Regions from separate parts of the Streptomyces chlorus genome, predicted to be linked through region 2. Evidence: riboswitches for the same ligand, from Rfam matches in the RefSeq annotation. Region 2 holds a riboswitch; the other holds the start of a gene.
What was found. Region 2 has a riboswitch for S-adenosylmethionine ahead of ACFPZI_RS12005 (aminotransferase class V-fold PLP-dependent enzyme). Riboswitches for the same ligand answer to the same signal wherever they lie in the genome.
Positions count from the first base shown of each region.

Region 1: another riboswitch for S-adenosylmethionine. It lies ahead of thrC (threonine synthase); the one in region 2 lies ahead of ACFPZI_RS12005 (aminotransferase class V-fold PLP-dependent enzyme).

Region 1 covers NZ_JBHSOA010000014.1:228,742-232,118, forward strand. The annotation lists gene ACFPZI_RS08910 (MoaD/ThiS family protein) at 1-233, opposite strand, end outside; gene thrC (threonine synthase) at 409-1,701, opposite strand; SAM riboswitch class I at 1,720-1,933, opposite strand; gene ACFPZI_RS08920 (glucosyl-3-phosphoglycerate synthase) at 2,196-3,140, shown strand.
Region 2 covers NZ_JBHSOA010000025.1:98,768-102,144, reverse strand. The annotation lists gene ACFPZI_RS12005 (aminotransferase class V-fold PLP-dependent enzyme) at 86-1,561, opposite strand; SAM riboswitch class IV at 1,947-2,063, opposite strand; gene trpD (anthranilate phosphoribosyltransferase) at 2,159-3,223, opposite strand.

The DNA.
Region 1 (3,377 bases), on a different contig from region 2:
TCCGGGGTCGCGGTGTCCAGGCCCTGCTCGAAGCGGACGTCGTCGTCGTTGACGTAGACGTTGACGAAGCGGCGCAGCTTGCCCTGGTCGTCGAGGACCCTGGCGGCGATCCCGGTGTGGTTCTTCTCCAGGTCGGCGATGACGTCGCCGAGAGTGGCACCCTCGGCGCCGACCTCGGCCTTGCCGCCGGTGTAGGTGCGCAGGATGGTGGGGATGCGAACGGTCACGCTCATGCGACTTGACCTCCAGTAACGATGAAGATTCTCTACGTTTCGGCCGCCGGGCCGGCGGCTTCGGCCTGTGGAGCCTGCGCAGGACCCCGGCTTGGATGCGTCCCGGGGCAGCCCTGCCGTGAAACGGGAAGCCCACCGGCCGACCGCCGGCCTCCTCCGGGCTCCGAAGAGGGGGTCAGGCGAGGCCGGCCTCTCGGAACGACTCCAGGCTGGGACGGATGGTCGCGGTCAGACCGGTGTCGGCCACCGCGTCCAGCGTCTTGAGACCGTCGCCGGTGTTGAGCACGACGGTGGTCAGGGCCGGGTCCAGGTCGCCGTTCTCGATCAGCTTCTTCGTGACGCCGACGGTCACGCCGCCCGCGGTCTCGGCGAAGATGCCCTCGGTCCGGGCGAGCAGCCTGATGGCCTCCACGACCTGCTCGTCCGTCACGTCCTCCACCGCGCCGCCGGTGCGGCGCGCGATGTCCAGGACGTACGGGCCGTCGGCGGGGTTGCCGATGGCGAGCGACTTGGCGATGGTCTTCGGCTTCTGCGGCCGGACGACGTCGTGGCCCGCCTTGTACGCGGTCGACACCGGTGAGCAGCCCTCCGCCTGGGCACCGAAGATCTTGTACGGCTTGTCCTCGACGAGGCCGAGCTCGATCAGCTCCCGCAGCCCCTTGTCGATCTTCGTGAGCTGTGAGCCGGAGGCGATGGGGATGACGATCTGGTCGGGCAGCCGCCAGCCGAGCTGCTCGCAGATCTCGTACGCGAGGGTCTTGGAGCCCTCGGCGTAGTACGGCCGCAGGTTGACGTTGACGAAGCCCCAGCCCTCGCCGGCCGGGTCGCCGATCAGCTCGGAGCAGAAGCGGTTCACGTCGTCGTAGTTGCCCTCGATGCCGATGAGCTCCCCGCCGTAGACGGCGGCCATGACGACCTTGCCCTGCTCCAGGTCGTGCGGGATGAACACGCAGGAGCGCAGGCCGGCGCGGGCGGCGGCGGCGCCGACGGCACCGGCGAGGTTGCCCGTGGAGGAGCAGGAGAGGGTGGTGAAGCCGAAGGCGCGGGCGGCCTCCAGGGCCTGGGCGACGACCCGGTCCTTGAAGGAGTGCGTCGGGTTGCCGGAGTCGTCCTTGACGTACAGGCCGCCGGTGACGCCGAGTTCGCGGGCGAGGTTGTCGGCCTGGACGAGCTTGGTCCAGCCGGGGTTGATGTTCGGCTTGGTCGCCACGTCGGCGGGGACGGGCAGCAGGGGCGCGTAGCGCCAGATGTTCGCGGGGCCCGCTTCGATGCGCCGGCGCAGTTCCTCGGTGTCGTAGCCCGAGAAGTCGTAGGCGATCTCCAGCGGGCCGAAACACTCCTGGCAGGCGAAGACGGGACCGAGCGGTACGCGGTGGCCGCACTCGCGGCAGGACAGCGCGACGGCGGGTCCGAGATCGACCGAGGGCTCGGCGGATTCCGTGGTGCTTTCAACAGTCTGCACAGCCATGTGAGGCGAGGCCCTTTCTCCTCATCTTCCTCACGACGCATCTCGCCGTGAGACGGATTTGGCACCTTCCCTAGCCGGGAGCCTCGCGAGAACGATCAGCGACGCGATCCACGCGCTGGGCGGCGGACGCCGCAATGCGCTGTGATCGTCGATCGACGGTGATCTACGAGAACCGGCTGGAGGGTTGCCGGGGCTTCATCGGGCCGTTTCCCTCTGCCCCTCTGGATGAGCTGTATGCAGTTGTGTCGTGCGGTTGTGGGTCGTGCGGTCATACGGCGCGGACGAGGACCGGAGAGGGTCGTGACCCCCGATGTACGGGGTTCATCCGCGTTGTTCAAGACTGTAACCGAAGGCCAGGACGGTGGAGAGAGCACGTCCGAACCGCGAGACGGGTCACAGGGGCATGGATCACAGGGGTACGGGCCGCAGGGGTACGGGCCGCAGGAGTATGGACCAGAGGGGTTATGGACCGCAGAGGTGAGGAGCCGTCGACCGTGCTGGAAGAAGTCGAGCGCTGGCTGGCCGACCGCTCCTGGTCCGTGACCGACCGCCCGACGCACCGCCTCCTGGCCGCGAAACGCGCCACGGGACAGACGGTGAGCGTGGTGCTGCCCGCGCTCAACGAGGAGGCCACGGTCGGCGGGATCGTCACGGCGATCCGGCAGGAGCTGATGCTGCGGGTCCCGCTGGTCGACGAGATCGTGGTCGTGGACTCCGGCTCGACCGACCGCACGTCCCAGGCGGCCGCCTCGGCGGGTGCGACCGTGGTGCACCGGGACACGATCCTGCCCCGCATCCCCGCCGTGCCCGGCAAGGGCGAGGTGTTGTGGCGCTCCCTGCTGGTCACCCGGGGGGACATCGTCTGCTTCGTCGACGCGGACCTCAGGGAGTTCTCCGCCGACTTCGTCTCCGGCATCGTCGGCCCTCTGCTCACCGAGCCGGACGTGCAACTGGTGAAGGCCATGTACGACCGGCCCCTGGGCTCCGCGGCCGGCCAGGGGGGCAGGGTCACGGAGCTGATGGCGCGCCCGCTGCTCAACCTGCACTGGCCGCGGCTGGCCGGCTTCGTGCAGCCGCTCGGCGGCGAGTACGCGGCCCGCCGCTCGCTCCTGGAGCGGCTGCCCTTCCCCGTCGGCTACGGCGTCGAGCTGGGCATGCTGATCGACTCCCTGCACCTGGTGGGCCTGGACGCCCTCGCCCAGGTCGACGTCGGCGTCCGCAAGCACCGCCACCAGGACGGCCAGGCCCTCGGCCGCATGGCCGCCGCGATCTACCGCACCGCCCACCTCCGCCTGGCCCGCGGCCATCTGATATGCCCCGCGCTCACCCAGTTCGAGCGGATCGGCAACACCTTCGCACCTCGTACGTACTCGGTGGATACGGAGGAACGGCCGCCCATGGCGGAGATCGCGGAGTACCGGGCACGGAAGGTGGCGTAAGCACGCTCGCCGCGTGGCAAGAACTTCCGCCACGCGGCGTCAACGTGTGCGCCACACCGCATAGGGCCCGTGACGCCAGGGCGCCTCCTCATACCCTCGCATCGTGCGTTTGAGCGCATCAGCGACGGGCTAGGTTGAGGCGTGTGACTCCGCTCCCTGCCTGAAGGAAGGGGCTTCCCATCCAAGGATTGCGGTCCAGCCCGAACCGATCCCATAGGGGACAAAGGGGAAATAGCA
Region 2 (3,377 bases):
ACTCGCCTGCCCTCGCCTGCCCGCCCCCGCCGTCCGGCGGGCGGTGCCCGGCGGGGACGCACGCACCGGGGCGGGCGAGCGGGGCTCAGGCGGAGGTGTCCGGCACGCAGCGGCCGTCGATCGTCCGGTAGCTCCAGCGGGCGCCGCCGCGCACGAGCTCCCGGACGGCGCGGACGAAGCGCTCCACGTGTTCGTCCGGCGTGCCCGCGCCGAAGCTGACGCGGATCGCGTTGAGGGACGTCTCGCCGGGCGCCGCCTCGGGGGCGCCGCACTCGCCCTGGTCCTGCGGATCGCCGCCGAGCAGGGTGCGCAGCAGCGGGTGGGCGCAGAACAGTCCGTCCCGTACGCCGATGCCGTACTCGGCGGAGAGGGCCGCGGCGAAGTGGGAGCTGTTCCAGCCGTCGACGACGAAGGAGAGCACACCGACGCGCGGCGCGGCGTCCCCGAACAGGGACAGGAACCGCACCTCGGACACGTCCGCGAGCCCGTCCCGTACGGTGCGGATCAGCCGCTCCTCGCGGGCGGCCAGCGCGCCGAACCCGGCCTCGCCGAGCGCCTTGCAGGCCGAGGCGATGGCGTAGGCGCCGATGACGTTGGGCGAGCCGGCCTCGTGGCGGGCGGCGCTGTCGTGCCACTCCACCTCCACTCCCCCGTCCTCGCGCCGGGTGACCTTGCGGCTGGCGCCGCCCCCCGCGAGGTAGGGCTCGGCCTCCCGCAGCCAGTCGGCACGGCCGGCCAGGACGCCGGCGCCGAACGGGGCGTACAGCTTGTGCCCGGAGAAGGCGACCCAGTCGACGTCCAGCTCGCGCAGGCTCACCGCGTGGTGCGGGGCGAGCTGGGCGGCGTCCAGGACGATCCGGGCGCCGTGCGCGTGGGCGGCGGCGGCCAGCTCGCGCACGGGCCACAGCTCGCCGGTGACGTTGGATGCGCCGGTGACACAGACCAGGGCGGGGCCATTGGGGCCTCCCCTGCTCATGGGGGTCCCCCCGCTCGAGCGAAGCCGAGAGTGGGGGAGAAGCCGAGAGCTTGGGGAAGGGTCGCGGGCGGCGAGGGCGTCTTCCAGGGCCCGTACGGCCTGCTCCGGGCTGTCCGGGGCGTCGAGGAAGGTGACGCGGGCGCCGCGCCAGGGCAGCAGGGCGGCGTGGTGCTCGCTCTCGAAGACGAAGACCTGGCAGTCGTCCGGGAGCGCGGCGGCGAGCAGGTTGAGCGAGTCGGTGGTGGACCGGGTGAAGACCACCTGGTCTCCGGCGCGGCAGTCGAGGAACTCGGCGACGGTCCGGCGGGCGTTCTCGAACAGCTCGGTGGAGAGCTGGGAGAGGTACCCGGCGCCGCGGTGGACGCTGCCGTAGTAGGGCGCGTACGCGGCCACGTCGTCCCACACGCGCTGGAGCGCCGGGGCACTGGCGGCGTAGTCGAGCGCGGCGTAGGTGACCTCCTCTCCGGTGACGAGCGGAACGGTGACGTCCCAGCCGAGAACGGGCAGCGGGGCGCAGCCGGACGGGCCGCCGGCGGAGGCAGGGGCGGAGGAGGCAGGGGCGGAGGAGACGGTGGAAACAGACATGGCTGAACTCCCGTGAAAGCAGGCGGAATCATCACGCGAGCGCATACGGCTCGAGCGTGGGAGAAGGCGGAGAGGGTGTGCGGAGGCGGTTCTGCGGCCCGGCAACGGCCGTCACAACCACCCGGGGCCTGCCCGGAGGATCGAGCCGGAGGCGACTGGCCGTGTGCTCCGCCCCGCTGGGCGAGCGGGGGCTGGTGCGTCCAGTCGCGGGAATGAGGAGGGCGTCGACGCGCCCGGGTTCCCCGTGCGTAGGGCGTGGGAGGAACGCGCCCGGCCTCACGTCTCCGGCATGGTCCGGCGGACAGGCCCTAACGCATTCGCTTGCTCACGGAAGGCTCCCTCGAACGACCAGGACCCCTGGTGTGTCACTCGATCGAGTGCGAGGGATCCGCGCTTGCCGCGAGCCCTGCTGCTCACGGCCTGGTCCTCACCCGGGGCACCCCGCCACGGACGGAGGGTTGCCGGACAGCCGGCCGGGGCCTGATGGCTGTCACTCATGACCTGGTCCCAGATCTTGCCAACACAGCCCCGTACGCGCAAGGCGCGGTCCGGATCCTGGACGGATCCGGACCGCGCCGGTACCTCAGAACGTACGGCTCACGCGTTGCTGACCAGCACCCAGCGCTCCAGAATCCGCCGGGCGGCGCCCGAGTCGATCGATTCGGCGGCCTTGGCCATCCCTGCCCGGATCTGCTCCGCCAGCGTCCCGGTGCCCGGTTCGAGCGCCACCAGCGCCGCCGCCGAGTTCAGCAGCACCGCGTCCCGCACCGGGCCGTGCTCGCCGTTCAGCATCCGCCGGGCGACCTCCGCGTTGTACGACGCGTCGGCGCCGCGCAGGGCCTCCAGCGGCACGGGCTCGATGCCGACGTCGCGCGGGTCGAAGCGCTCCTCGGTCACCTTTCCGTCCCGGACCACCCACACCGTCGAGGGGCCGGTGGTGGTCAGCTCGTCGAGGCCGTCGTCGCCGCGGAACACCAGCGAGGAGTGGCCGCGTCCGGCGAACACTCCGGCCATGATCGGAGCCATCCTCGGGTCGGCGACCCCGACGGCCTGGGCCCTGACCCGGGCCGGGTTGGCCAGCGGGCCGAGGAAGTTGAACACCGTCCGGATGCCCAGCTGTCCTCGCGCGGCCGCCACATGGCGCAGCGCCGGGTGGAACTTCACCGCGAAGCAGAAGGTGATCCCGGCCTCCTCGGCGACCTCGGCGACCCGCTGCGGGGTCAGCTCCAGGTTGACGCCGAGCTTCTCCAGGACATCGGAGGCGCCGGACGCGGAGGAGGCGGCCCGGTTGCCGTGCTTGACGACCTTCGCCCCGGTGCCGGCGATGACGATGGAGGACATCGTGGAGATGTTCACCGTCTTGGCGCCGTCGCCGCCGGTGCCGACGATGTCGACGGTCTCCCCGGGCACCTCGATGTCGATGGCATGGTCGTACATCGCCCGGACGCAGCCGGTGATCTCCTCGACGGTCTCGCCCTTGGCCCGCAGGGACACGGCGAACCCGGCGATCTGCGCGTCGGTGGCCTCACCGCGCATGATCAGGTCCATCGCCCAGGCGGTGTCGTCGGCGGACAGGTCGTGGCCGTCGAGCAGGCCGTTCAACAGGGCGGGCCAGGAGCGGCCCGCCGCGGTGTTGCCTCCTGCGGGGGTCACAGCGCTCATCAGCCGCTCCTGGGGCCTCGACGTCTTCGACAGACGGATGGGTAGGGGTTTCGTCCCCACCCTATCGATCCAGGGGTACGACGAAGGGCCCCCGTCCGGTCCTCGGACGGGGGCCCTTCGCAGTCGTGTGGCGACTCGGTTGCCCGGTAAGGCG